One region of the Laceyella sacchari genome, then DNA from elsewhere that is predicted to be linked to it. Evidence: riboswitches for the same ligand, from Rfam matches in the RefSeq annotation. Region 1 holds a riboswitch; each other region holds the start of a gene.

What was found. A riboswitch is a leader RNA that binds a small molecule or an ion and turns the genes downstream of it on or off. The one in region 1 is predicted to bind S-adenosylmethionine.
Region 2: linked by a shared signal. The riboswitch ahead of NYR52_RS04360 (Na+/H+ antiporter NhaC family protein) and the one ahead of NYR52_RS12150 (aminotransferase class I/II-fold pyridoxal phosphate-dependent enzyme) in region 1 are both predicted to bind S-adenosylmethionine.
Region 3: linked by a shared signal. The riboswitch ahead of NYR52_RS15705 (methionine ABC transporter ATP-binding protein) and the one ahead of NYR52_RS12150 (aminotransferase class I/II-fold pyridoxal phosphate-dependent enzyme) in region 1 are both predicted to bind S-adenosylmethionine.

What each region holds. Positions count from the first base shown of each region.
Region 1 covers NZ_CP103866.1:2,500,639-2,505,400, reverse strand. Annotated here, with positions in the region: gene NYR52_RS12160 (helix-hairpin-helix domain-containing protein) at 1-434, shown strand, start outside; gene NYR52_RS12155 (ornithine--oxo-acid transaminase) at 482-1,675, opposite strand; SAM riboswitch class I at 1,860-1,972, shown strand; gene NYR52_RS12150 (aminotransferase class I/II-fold pyridoxal phosphate-dependent enzyme) at 2,065-3,198, shown strand; gene NYR52_RS12145 (aminotransferase class I/II-fold pyridoxal phosphate-dependent enzyme) at 3,280-4,440, shown strand; gene dcd (dCTP deaminase) at 4,620-4,762, shown strand, end outside.
Region 2 covers NZ_CP103866.1:853,886-858,647, forward strand. Annotated here, with positions in the region: gene NYR52_RS04350 (S8 family peptidase) at 1-345, opposite strand, end outside; gene NYR52_RS04355 (6-phospho-beta-glucosidase) at 762-2,084, shown strand; gene NYR52_RS04360 (Na+/H+ antiporter NhaC family protein) at 2,138-3,457, opposite strand; SAM riboswitch class I at 3,552-3,661, opposite strand; gene NYR52_RS04365 (ATP-dependent helicase) at 4,319-4,762, opposite strand, start outside.
Region 3 covers NZ_CP103866.1:3,206,087-3,210,848, forward strand. Annotated here, with positions in the region: gene NYR52_RS15700 (methionine ABC transporter permease) at 1-313, opposite strand, end outside; gene NYR52_RS15705 (methionine ABC transporter ATP-binding protein) at 307-1,272, opposite strand; SAM riboswitch class I at 1,362-1,468, opposite strand; gene NYR52_RS15710 (sugar transferase) at 1,983-2,627, opposite strand; gene NYR52_RS15715 (NAD-dependent epimerase/dehydratase family protein) at 2,848-3,786, opposite strand; gene NYR52_RS15720 (LCP family glycopolymer transferase) at 4,057-4,762, shown strand, end outside.

The DNA.
Region 1 (4,762 bases):
ATGCGATCATCATCGATGTGAAAGGAGCAGTGCATAAGCCAGGCATTTATCATTTTAATACGGAGGCGAGAGTGTATGAGGCGCTGGAGCGCGCTGGTGGGGCGCGAGACGAGGCTGATCTGGGACGGGTAAATTTAGCTGAGCCGCTCCGGGATGGGATGGTGTTATACATTCCTAAACAAGGGGAGCAGGGGACACCGTTTATGGAAATGGCGATGGCAAACTCCGCAGATGCCAGCGGGAAGATCAATGTGAACACCGCGACGGTAGAAGAGTTGGACAAGCTAAACGGAATCGGTCCCAGTAAAGCGGAAGCTATCGTCCGCTACCGCGAAGAACACGGGCCGTTCCAATCGGTGGAAGACATCGCGCAGGTGCCCGGCATCGGTGCGAAGACAGTGGAGAAATTTCGCGAACAGATCACAGTGCATTAAAGGAAAAAGCGATCCAGACAAACTGGATCGCTTAATAAGTAACGCGCTTATTTGGACATGATTTTGCGCACTTTTTCCAGCGCGAGATCCAACTCTTCTTTCGTGATGGTGAGCGGAGGCGCAAACCGGATGGTGTTGTCGTGGGTTTCTTTGCAGAGCAACCCTTCTTTCATCAGTGCTTCACAGTATGGACGTGCTTTCTCATACAGTTCCATGCCGATGAAGAGGCCCTTGCCGCGTACTTCTTTGATAATCGGGTTTTCGATTTTCTTCAATTCGGTGATGAAGTATTCACCCAACTCACGAGAACGGGTGGTGAGATCATCTTCCACCAGAACATCGAGGGCGGCGATGGACACAGCACAAGCGAGTGGGTTGCCGCCGAAAGTGGAGCCGTGCGAACCCGGATCGAAGACGCCCAAGATTTCTCTGTCAGCAGCGACTGCGGAAATCGGCATAACTCCGCCGCCCAATGCTTTACCCATAATGTACATGTCCGGCTTCACGCCTTCCCAATCGCAGGCGAAGAGCTGGCCTGTCCGCCCGAAACCGGTTTGTACTTCATCGGCGATGAAGAGGACATTGTGTTCTTTACAGATTTCCAAGGCTTGGCGCAGGAAGCCCTCCGGTGGAACGATGACTCCCGCTTCCCCTTGGATCGGCTCCAACATGAAGGCAGCCGTGTTTGGGGTGATAGCCGCTTTAAGCGCTTCCAAATCGCCATAAGGGATCACTTTAAAGCCGGGTGTGAGCGGACCGAATCCACGTTGGTATTCTTCGTTGGAAGACAGCGAAACAGCGGTGATGGTGCGGCCATGGAAGTTATCTTCACAAACGATGATTTCTGCTTGGTTGTCGGCTACTTTTTTCACATCGTAAGCCCAGCGCCGAGCTGCTTTGATAGCCGTCTCAACAGCTTCCGCACCCGTGTTCATGGGCAGAACCATTTCTTTGCCGGTCAGCTCAGCGACTTTCTCATAAAACGTGCCCAATTGGTCGTTATGGAAGGCGCGGGAAGTAAGCGTCACTTTGTCTGCTTGATCCTTCAACGCTTGGATGAGTCGCGGATGACGGTGACCATGGTTGAGCGCAGAGTAAGCACTTAACATATCCATGTAACGATTGCCATCGGCGTCTTCCACCCACACGCCTTCTGCTTTGGAGATGACGATTGGCAGGGGATGGTAGTTTTTCGCTCCGTATTTATCCGTGAGTTCAATCACTGCTTGGTTTTTGGACATGGATGATGAACCTCCCTTGTAATTTACCCAATTAACATCATTTTAGGTAATAAAGTGCGCGAAATCAATGAAATGTATACTATTTCACTGTTGCGCATAAATAACAGACTTGACGGATAAAAAAGGAGTGGGTATAATCACCTTATCATTAAATATGCAAACGTAATAAACATTCATATTGTTTCTCTTATCAAGAGCGGCGGAGGGACTGGCCCGATGAAGCCCGGCAACCTCGGTGAGATGGTATCACCGGAAGGTGCCAAATCCTGCAGAACAAAAAGTTCTGAGAGATAAGAGGAGACGGTCCGTCCGCGCGCGCAAACCTCTTCTCTTGTCGAGAAGGGGTTTTTTGTTTGCCAAATTTCCGCATCAAAGGAGAGGACACACCGATGAGAATGGAAACAGCGTTGGCGCAAATCGGGAACAAACAGGAACGGAATACAGGAGCAGTGAACTATCCGGTCTACTTTTCGACGGCATATGAGCATGTTGACGGAGTGAGCACTGGATATGATTATTCACGGGCTTCCAATCCGACGCGAGACGTGCTAGAGGAAAGTATCGCCCGATTGGAAGAGGGGGACGGCGGATTTGCGTGCAGTTCGGGAATGGCAGCGATCCACACGTTGATGGGTTTGTTTAGCCAGGGGGATCACTTGATCGTTTCGTTGGATCTGTACGGTGGAACGTACCGGCTGTTTGAGAAGGTGATGACACGGTACGGTTGTTCCTTTTCTTATGTGGATATGCGGAACTTGGCGGATATTGAGCGGTTCATTCAGCCTAATACCAAAGCGATCTTCATCGAGTCGCCCACCAATCCGTTGATGAGTGTGACAGATGTTGCCGCGGTCTGCCGGCTGGCTAAGGAACGAGGACTGATCACCATCGTGGACAATACGTTTATGACGCCTTTTTTACATCGACCCCTTACGTTGGGAGCGGATATCGTTATTCACAGCGCCACCAAATACCTGGGTGGGCACAATGACGTGTTGGCCGGGTTGATCGTGACCAAGGGTGAGGAACTGACGGAACGGGTCGCCTTTTTGCAGAAAGCGATTGGCGCGGTGTTATCTCCATTGGATTGTTGGTTGTTGATCAGAGGGATGAAAACCTTGGCGCTCCGCATGAGGCAACATGAGGCCAACGCCCAAGCGATTGCTGCTTATTTAGAGCGCCATCCGGCCGTTGACGCAGTATATTACCCCGCGCTGGACTCTCGAAGCAAAACCTTGCTCACTGAGCAGGCGGACGGGTTCGGCGGGATGTTGTCATTCCGCTTGAAGCGCAAAGAGTGGGTGCATCCGGTTCTCAACAATTTGAAGATTATTACTTTTGCGGAAAGCCTGGGGGGCGTGGAAAGCTTGATTACCTATCCGGCCACGCAAACCCATGCCGACATTCCGGTGGAAATCAGGGAGCAAACAGGTGTCTGTGACCGCTTGTTGCGCTTGTCAGTGGGGATTGAACATCAAGAGGACTTGATTGCCGATTTGGCACAAGCCTTACCGCAAGAGTAAGCACGAAATCCGGTTCCGCTGCGGGAGCTTTTACACACAGCCAAACGAGTGCGGTAAGTTAAAGAAAGGGATGAGGATGAGATGAGGTTTGACACAAAGTTGTTGCACAATGGGAATGAGATCTGTTCAGTTACGGGTGCGTCGAGCATTCCGATCTACCAAGCTTCCACGTTTCACCAATTTTCAATCGACCAACCAGGAGAATTTGATTACGCCCGTTCGGGAAATCCGACCCGTCAGGCGTTGGAAGCGACGATCGCCCATCTGGAAGGCGGGTGTAGGGGATTTGCGTTTGCTTCCGGGATGGCGGCGATTTCCACCGTATTTCTCCTTTTCTCACGTGGAGATCATCTGGTGGTTTCTCAGGATGTATATGGTGGCACCTATCGCGTGTTGACCAACGTATTTGAGCGGATGGGAATTGAGACGAGTTTCGTGGACACGACGGATTTGGAACAGGTGATGCAAGCGATCAAGCCTAACACCAGAGCGCTGTATATTGAGACGCCGTCCAACCCGCTGTTGAAAGTGACCGATCTTCGGGGAGTCGTCAACATCGCCCAAGCGCATGGTCTCCTCACGATTGTGGACAATACCTTCCTCACCCCGTATTATCAGCGCCCATTGGAATTGGGCGCCGATATTGTCATCCACAGCGCGACCAAATTCATCGGGGGCCACAGTGATGTGATCGCTGGATTGGTTGCAGTCAAAGACCGAGAATTGGCGGAGTCATTAGCGCAACTGCAAAACGCATTTGGCGCAGTGCTAGGCGCTCATGATGCTTGGCTGGTGATGAGAGGGATCAAAACGTTGAAGGCGAGAATGGAACTGTCGACAAGAAGTGCGGAAAAAGTGGCCTTGTGGCTGCAACAGCATCCCGATGTGGAGCGGGTGTATTATACCGGCCTGCCGTCGCATGAAGGCCACTTTGTACAGGACGCGCAAGCCAGTGGGCACGGGGCTGTCCTCTCCTTTGATCTTGGCGATGGAGATAAGGTGCGCCAATTTTTACAACGCGTCAAATTGCCGATCGTGGCGGTCAGCCTAGGTGCGGTAGAATCGATTTTGTCTTATCCGGCGCTGATGTCCCATGCCTCCATGCCACCGGAAGTCCGGTTAAAACATGGGATTACGGATGGACTGTTGCGGTTGTCGGTCGGTCTGGAAAGCGCCGACGATCTGATTGAAGACCTGGCACAAGCAATGTCTTTTAGCGTGTCGGTAGCCGTGGGGAGATAGCACACGCAGGAACTAAATATTCATGCGTGACAAGTCGCTTCTGGGGAAAGGTTCACTGTTTTTACCCACACATGCCCTCGACCGCAGTCTAATGCCTCCTAACACAGGGGGCGCTTTTCTTTTCGCCTAATTTATGTACAATAATAAAGAACGATCCAGCAGAGAAGGAGTTATCCAAAATGACAATCAAATCGGATAAATGGATACGGATGATGGCGAGAGAACGGAAGATGATCGAACCATTTATCGATCGCAATGTGGGAAAGGGGGAGGCCGTCAGCTTCGGCTTGTCCAGTTACGGATATGACCTCAGGGTGGCGAA
Region 2 (4,762 bases), 1.6 Mb from region 1:
CATCCCTTTGGGAACCGTTACCGCATAATATTGCATCAGATCGGGTCGCGCCTGCTTGGCATGGATCATGTTGTGCAAGCGGTTCGGCTCGATGGAACGGAACAAGCGCTCCATTTTCAAGTTGGGCAGGGAATTGGTTTTATCTTTCGCACGGATCGCTTTTTCCACGCCATCTTGATAGGATGGGACGAGGTGATCTTTGAGTTTGACAACAACCCGTTTTTGGTGCGGGTTTGATTCATTCGCCGTAACCGAAGATTGGCCGCCGCCCATGATGGTGAGGACGGACGCGCACAGCAAGACGGCGGTTGACAGCGACAGCCATTTGAACCTATTTTTTCTCATGATGTTCCCTCTCTCTGATGTGGATTCACGGTGATGAAACACTGGAGTGTGTCTGGCAAAGCAAGTTGGCAGGGAAGAAGCGGCGGAAAAACCTTTTCTCGAGGAGCGCCTCGTCATACGTGAAGCGAATGAGAAAGTGGTTTTGGAGCCGATCAAAAAAGTTTTTACAGCTTATTTACGACTTCTTCATGCAGTAGCCTGCGGGCATAGTGGTGTTGTTAGGTGTATTGAAAACTTGGCTTCTCACCCCCCTAAAAAAATTGCTGATATCGTAATATATTTAATTTTATATCAAATAATTAAATTTATCTATTATTTGAATAGATTGTAAGATTGATTAATTTAGTTGGTTGGCCAAAGGCAAGTGGGATGACTCTGAGAAGAAATATGAAGCGGATGAAAGGGGATGCTGCTGTATGCGTAATGGGCTGAAGATCGCGGTAATCGGCGGGGGTTCAAGCTACACGCCGGAGCTGATTGATGGGCTCATCAAGGGGCAACATGAGTTGCCGGTGAACGAGGTTTGGCTGGTAGATGTGGAAGAAGGGAAAGAAAAGCTTACTATTATTGGGCGTCTAGCCCAGCGCATGGTGTCCAAAGCGGGAGCGCCAATAACGATTCATTGGACATTGGATCGCCAAGCGGCACTCAAAGAAGCTGCTTTCGTCATCACCCAGTTTCGGGTGGGCGGGTTGGCGGCACGGATCAAAGATGAGACGATTCCTTTAAAATATGATGTGATCGGACAAGAGACCAATGGGCCCGGCGGTCTGTTTAAAGCCTTGCGCACCATTCCGGTAATCCTGGACATTTGCGAAGAGATGGAGGAATTGTGTCCGGAGGCTTGGCTGATCAACTTTACCAATCCGGCGGGGATTGTGACAGAAGCGGTGTTGCGGCATAGCCGGATCAACAAAGTGATCGGCTTGTGCAACGGCCCGATCAGCATCAGCAGAGGGATCGCCGCGGCGCTCAATGTGGAGCCAGCACGGGTGCGCATCGACTTCGCCGGTTTGAATCACATGTCCTACGGTTTAAAGACCGCCCTTGATGGAGAAGACATTTCTAGCCGGGTGATTGCTATGCTGGCCGGGCGTGGCGAAGATGGACAGATGATCCGCCAATTGACTGGTGTCGAGTGGGTGCCGGAGTTTGTGGAAGCGCTAGGGGTGATTCCTTGCGGTTATCATCGGTATTATTATCAACCGCGCACCATGCTGGCTGCGATGAAGCGAGAAGCAGCACAAACCGGCACCCGGGCGGAGGTGGTCAAACGGCTGGAGGATGAACTGTTTGCGTTGTACCAAGATCCTAATCTGAACGTCAAACCGAAGCAATTGGAGGGGCGTGGCGGTGCCTATTACAGTGAAGCGGCGGTGCAGTTGATGCGTTCCATCTACACGGATAAGCGGGACATTCAGGTAGTTAACACCCGCAATCAGGGGGCGATTGCCGGCATCCCTGATGAGTCAGCGGTGGAAGTGAGTTGCGTCATCACCAAAGAAGGGCCACGCCCACTCGTGATGGGTGAGTTGCCGGTTGCCGTCCGCGGATTGGTACAACAGATCAAATCATTTGAACGCGTCACTGTCGAAGCCGCAGTGTCAGGCGATTATCGTACTGCGTTGTTGGCGATGGTCATCAATCCGTTGGTGCCTTCGGATGCGATTGCCAAACAGATCTTGGATGAGTTGTTGGAGGCGCATCGGGCTTATTTGCCGCGTTTCTTTGGTGATTGAGGAAGGTTCAAACCAAAAGAAAACCCCACCTTCGTCATGAGGTGGGGTAAATATTATTGGTTGGCCGGCAATGTTGTTTTTTGTACAGCGGGTTGAGCTCCTTTGGCGCGTGGATAGCCGATCAAAATGGAGATAGATGCGCAGACGCCGATCAACAGCGGATAAACATTGTACTGTAAGATGGACAGCGGGGAGATCGAAGCCACACCCGCGGCCACGAGCAGTTGTGGGCCATAGGGGATCAAGCCCTGGATGCAACAAGAGAAAATATCCAACAAACTGGCTGATTTGCGGCGGTCGATCTCATATCGTTCAGCGATTTCTTTGGCCAGTGGCCCGGCAATGATGATGGAGATGGTATTGTTGGCGATGGCCAGATTGGTGGCCGAAACCAAACCGGCAATGCCGAATTCAGCGCCTTTTTTCGAACGGATATTGCGGGTGATCGCCTGCAACAAGAAGTCAATGCCGCCATAGTGACGGATTAATTCCACCATGCCCCCGATCAGGAGAACCAAAATAGAGAGTTCTTGCATTCCGGCAAATCCGTTGCCGATCTCTTTGATGAAGCTCATCACGGTGTATGAACCGTCCACCAGACCGATCGCTCCGGCAAACACAATCCCGCCCGTCAATACGAGCAGCACATTGACGCCGGCCAACGCTGCGATCAATACAGCCAAGTAAGGCAACGTTTTAACCCACACCACTTGGTCGGTGGCGACATGACTTTGTCCGCCCAATGTTAAGAAGGTGAGGAAGGCTACGGTGACCAGTGCGGCGGGCAACACGATGAAAAAGTTCACTTTGAACTTATCTTTCATATTGATGTTTTGCGAGTTGACTGCGGCGATGGTTGTGTCGGAAATGACGGACAAATTATCCCCGAACATAGCACCACCGATCACGGCCGCAATGGCCAATGCCACCGGAATGTCTGTCTGTCCGCTGATGCCGACACCGATGGGCGCCAGAGCTACAATCGTCCCCATGGAAGTTCCCATCGACAGGGAGATAAAGCAGGCAATCACAAACATACCGACGATCAGCAGGTTTTGCGGCAGAATGGAAAGAGCTAAGTTGACGGTGGCGTCGACAGCTCCCATCCCTTTGGCTACTGCCGAAAAAGCGCCGGAGAGCAGAAAAATGATCACCATCAAGATAATGTTGTCGTGTCCTGCTCCACGGCAGAAAAGCGCCGTTTTTTCGTTTAAGGATAAGGAACGGTTCATCAGAAATGCCACACCGGACGCGATCAGGACGGCGACCAACACGGGGAATTTGGTGAAGTCCCCGGTTACAAGTCCGGCGCCGGCGAACAAGGCCAGGAATATGACAAAGGGCAACAATGCCCATGGATTGGCTTGTTTCATGCTTATAACCCCTTTCTGTGGTTTGAACGGAAAACTGAAAAGACCCCTTCTACACACAACAGGAAGAAGAGGTCTTATGGTTATAAGCGCACTCTTCTTATCTGCCAAGCTTATCGCTTGCTGGATTTGGCACAGCACTCTCCATGAGAAGAGTCCGTTGCCGAGGTTTCCCAGGGCCAGTCCCTCCGCCTCTCTTGATAAGAAGACGATCTTCATTATTCCGTTTTTACATGCATACTAACTGCGTGTCGATTTCCCTATGCCATAGTAAAATGATTATATGTAAATGTCAACGATTTGTTGGTTGTCAGGTTTTGGTTGAAAGGGGGGATTCACAATTGACAGGACATCTACGCCAGATATTGGATGAGTTGCGGCTTATAGGGGAAAAACACGGGGTGGGTTAATCAAGTCAGTGATCGTACAGGGAATGTGGATGAAATCGAAGGAGTAAAAGAACTTGCGGATAGTTTGCCCTAGTAAACAATTGAAAAAGGCTCCCTATGGCAGTAGAGAGCCTCGGCCAGCATTACGAGTTTATGTTAGTGGCATGACAGTTTTAGTACTGGCTTAAGTCACGTACAATTCTTTAATGAATACCATAATTCTAGATAATTGTGTTTCATTTAAATAAATAGTGCGCCCTAAAATGACAAAAATTAGATCGGATGCTGAGGTAGAGCATGAACCTTTGTGGAATAACAGTGTTAATGCCAAGATATTATTCGAGAATCAAAATAAGGGAAGTAAGATATAATATTTTCGGCAAATTAAGCTAGTTATTTTTGTCGTGTAAAAACTTCAATGACAATCAAGTATAATATATTACACCCTTATAGTTATTCATCATCAAGCACATATTCAGCGGATTTTGTGGGCAAATCTCTTTACATCTATTTCTTCAAAAAAGCGACTTGGTTGTTTTCTTTGTCTGTCGCGTTGCTGTGCATAAGACATGTACAATTTGCTTTCTGAACGAGTCATTGCGACATAAAGTCCACGCCTCTCTTCAGCCTCATCATACCTTGCGGGAACAATGTCGTCCTCTAGGGCAATAATAAACACAGCCTTATATTCCAAACCCTTGGCCGCGTGGAACGTGGAAATGCCAACTTCATCAATCGAATTTTCTATATAGTTAGATTCATCTTGGAGATCAAGCTCGCCAACCAAATCGATGATGTTTCTTGATCGAGATTTTATCATTTTCTCTTTCAACAATTCTAGATGCCTACTTTGTTCATAAGCGTCGTTCTTTTCAAGCAAAAGCAAGGTACTAATCTTCAATAAGTCGTACAAATCATT
Region 3 (4,762 bases), 710 kb from region 1:
AAAAAGGTGCCGCACCAGCGATCAAAGGCACAGTTGCTGCTGTGGGTCCGAGCGTGGTTCCCACCAAAAACTCCGCGACAGGAAATAAGAAAAGGACAAGGACAATAAACGGTACAGCGCGGAAGATATTCACAATCGTGCCCAATGTTCGTTGCACCCATACATTCTCCCAAAAATAACCGCGATCCGAGACGGTAAGCATCACACCCAGAGGAATTCCCAGAAGCGCGGTGAACAAAGTGGATATGCTCACCATATACAAGGTTTCCCCCAGCGCGACGGACACTTGATTCCAATCAATGCCGGTCAACATGCCCGTTCACCTCCATTCAACACTTGGCGCACGGCCAGCACTTGCTCCTCTGTCCCATCAACTCTGACGCGCAAGCGGTCATCCTGTTCTCCCGCAATGGCTCCGCTGACAACACTGAACCGAATTCCATGCTTTTTAGCCAATGTCACCAACTTATCTGCATCAGCAAGCGGCAATTCAACCACTTCCCCTGATGTGTCATCGTCTTGGATACTTGGCTGCAGCTCTTTGACAAACTGTTTGGTCAACGCCTGTTGTGGTTGGCTAAAGATGGAGGAGACCATGCCCGTTTCCACGACCCGGCCGTTTTCCATCACTGCCATCTTGTTGCAAATCTGCCGTACCACACTCATTTCATGCGTGATTAATACCAAGGTGATCCCCATCTCCCGATGAATCTCCTTGAGCAGTTGCAAAATGGATGCCGTGGTTTCTGGATCTAGTGCTGATGTCGCTTCATCGCACAAAAGGATATCCGGCTCATTGGCCAAAGCCCGTGCAATACCGACCCGCTGTTTTTGTCCTCCGCTCAACTGGGAAGGGTATGCGTCAGCACGTTCAGCTAGTCCTACCCGCTCCAAAAGCTGATCGACTCGCTTGCGAATCTGTTCTTTCGGCAACCCTGCCACTTCTAGCGGAAAAGCCACATTTTCGCGAACCGTTCGCGACCAAAGCAAATGAAAGTGCTGAAAGATCATGCCGATCTTCTGCCGTGCCTGGCGCAATTCTCTCTCTTTCAGACGGGAAATCTCTTTCCCATCCACGATGACTTCACCCTTTGTCGGCATCTCCAGCCCGTTGATCAGCCGCAACAGTGTCGATTTGCCCGCACCGCTATAACCTACGATGCCGAAGATGTCACCTCGGTTGATCGTCAACGTCACCCCGTCCAGCGCAGTCACGACCGAGCCCCCATCGCGCGCCGGATAGGTTTTGATGACTTCTTTAATCTGAATCATTGAGGTTTCACCACCTTTATTATGCAATAAAAAAATCCCTCTGCTCTGAAGATGGCAAGAAGGGATACGTCTATTATTGACACACCTTTCTCTCATCTGTCAGAACGAATCTGCAGGAATTGGCACCTTTCTGATGGTTGTCAGATGGTTGCCGAGGGTTCAACGGGCCTGGTCCCTACCCCTCTCTTGATAAGAGAATGTTGCTGTATTCAATTATTAACATATCAACTATTGAGTTATAAATTATCACAATAAAAGACATTATGTCAATCGTTATTTATGACTGGAAAATCTTAACCATCCACACGGGAGCGATATCCCCTTCCAATGTTACAGGAAACGTTTTTGGTTCACACATTTATCACATTTTTACCACGAGATTACATTTAGATAACAATACGGCTACTCCCCACTAAATCAGGGGCCGCTGGCGTATAATAAAGACAGATCCTCAAATTGAACTGCTGGAGGTGCCCAACATGGAATACACGGTTGTCGGAAAATCGTTTTGGTTTGGTGTGTTGAACGCGACATGTTTAAGTATCCCATTGTGGCTTCTCTTGTACTTCGGCCTAAAGTTGATTTTCTAAATGAGGCAACATCGTTGGCGCACCATTAACAAACTGATTACACCCTGGAAAACCAGGCTGATGGGTATATAAAAACGGGTGGCTTTTGCTAAATCAAAGCAAAAGCCACCCGTTTTCTCATTAGCGCGCCCCATTTCCGGAGATCACGATCCAAACGGTTTTGAGCAAAATGTGAAAATCCATCTTGAACGATTGATTTCTGATGTACTCCAAGTCCAGTTCCAACTTTTCAGCAGGGGTCGCCTCATATCCACCGTTCACCTGAGCCCAACCTGTCAATCCCGGTTTCACCATCAACCGTTTCTTAAATCCCGGAATCTCTTTGTCAAATTGCTCCGTGAACATCGGTCGCTCCGGACGCGGGCCGATCAAACTCATATCCCCGCGCAGGATGTTGATCAACTGCGGCAGTTCGTCAATCCGGGTTTTGCGGATGAACTGGCCTACACGAGTGACGCGCGGATCATTCTTGGCAGCCCACTGCGGACCGTTTTTCTCTGCATCCGTACGCATCGAGCGCAATTTGAAGATGTTAAACGTTTTGCCGTTTAAACCGACCCGCTCCTGTTTGTAGAAGATGGGACCTGGTGATTCCAATTTGATCGCGATTGCCGTCAAAATCAGCACCGGTAGAGTGAAGAGCAATAACCCAATGGAAAATACGATTTCAAACCCGCGCTTAAATGCCAAATAGAAAGAGGCGGGTGTTTTCATTTCTCCGGAGAATGCGCGCGAATTGCTCTCGTAGGCTACTTTTGAACTCATCCGCAAACCACTCCTGCTGTGTATAGTATCAAATCACAATTATTTTCGGCTATCGACTAACTTTACAAAAATGACAGTAACATTACAGCAATGTTTCAAACCGATTACTGTTACCAAGTATACTGTAATCTTTCCACGTTGACAATAGCCGAATTGTGAAAAATGAAATCTTCATGGCCCGTTCTTTCAAGCATGGGGTGTGCGGGTTCGTTATTAGTGTTTACTGTTCCTTGCCCATTTTACGATATTCCTCTTGGTAATATGCGTAAGTTTTGGCCAATCCTTCCCTGAGGCTCACTCGCGGCTCCCAATCGAGCACCCGACGCACTTTTTCATTGTTAAAATAGCTGTGCTTGATGTCTCCCGCCCGATCCGGACCGTAGTTCACCTCATGCTTCACACCTGCGATTTCATCAAAGAGGCGAACCACTTCATTTAAAGACGTGCTAACCCCAGTTCCCACATTTAACACTTCGCCGTCCCCGCGCTCAATCGCACTGAGGTTGGCTCGAGCGATATCCTCGACATAAATGTAGTCACGGGTCTGTTCACCATCACCAAAGATGGTAAGCGGTTCACGGCCCAGCACCTTGTCGATGAAGATGGAGATCACGCCCCCCTCACCACGCGGATCTTGGCGCAAACCGTAAACATTGGCATAGCGCAAAACGGTGTAATTCAAGCCGTACAGATGATGGTACACCGACAGGTAATGCTCCACCGTATATTTGGAAACGCCATATCCGGACAAGGGGCCGATCGGATGGCGCTCATCCACAGGAAGGTAAGCAGGCGTGCCGTACACTGCGGCCGAAGAAGCGTAGACCACTTTCTTTACACCAGCCTTACGGCAACCCTCCAACAAATTGATAGAGCCCAAGATATTGATGTTGGCATCCAGAGACGGATTGTCCACAGAGGTATTCACATGGATTTGCGCCGCTTGGTGAATAACCACCTCAGGCCGCTCCTGCTCCATTACTGCATGCAAATCAGGACTGGTAATATCTACGTTGTAAAAGACGGCATCCGGGTTGACTTGACTCTCTTTTCCGGAAGAAAGATTGTCCACAATCACTACCTGATCTCCGCGCGCAATCAACTGATCGACAATATGGGAGCCAATAAACCCGGCCCCGCCGGTCACTAACACTTTCATTGGATGAACCCCTCTCTCATAGACGCGATGACTTGTTTTCTTTTTGAACCTACTGCGAATCCATTTTGCAAAGCAAAAGAGGCGGTGGCGGATTTGGTCGTCAAGCGCTTGCAAAAAGCTAAATCAAGCCAAGCGGATGCCTCTGATCTCCGCCATGAAGATGCCCCTTATGCCTATCTTATCAAGTTAAGCCGCAACATATTTGAACAAATGTATGAAACATCATATAATGATACCTATCCAAATGTTGGAAACGGAAGGGGCGTCCTTGTGATACGATGGTTGTTGCGCTTGCTTTGCACTTTACTGCTGGCAATCATGGGGGGCGTCGTGTACTTTGGTTACCACATCTGGTCGGCAGCGGAACGGGTGTATGAACCAACTTCCTTGTCCAAATCGGCGTTGCGTTCCCATGCGGTGGACATCGCCAAAGATCCTGTTGCCCTGTTGCTTGTGGGGGTGGATGAACGCCGGGGGGATCAAGGACGAGCCGATTCAATCATTGTGGCTACGATCAACCCTCATCAAAAAAACATCATGCTAACCCACATCCCCCGCGACACGCTGGTGGACATCCCTGGAAGGATCAAACGGGACAAAATCAACCACAGTTACGCCTACGGTGGCATTGACTTGACAAGGAAAACAGTGGAGCAGTTTCTCCATATACCGATAGATGGCTACGTCAAGGTAAACATGCAAGGGCTGAAAGACATCGTGAATAAATTGGGAGGCGTTGAAGTGAAAGTCCCCATGTCGTTTCGCTTTGGCGGACACCAGTTCAAGCAGGGAATCATGCGATTGAATGGGGATCAGTCCCTCGCCTTCGCCCGCATGCGCAAAAGTGACCCCCGTGGAGACTTTGGCAGGATGAAACGGCAACAGGAGCTGATTCGCGGCATCATCCATCAAAGCACTTCCCTCCATTCCCTCACTCAGTTGGATGATGTCTTGGAACACCTCAGCACCAATGTCA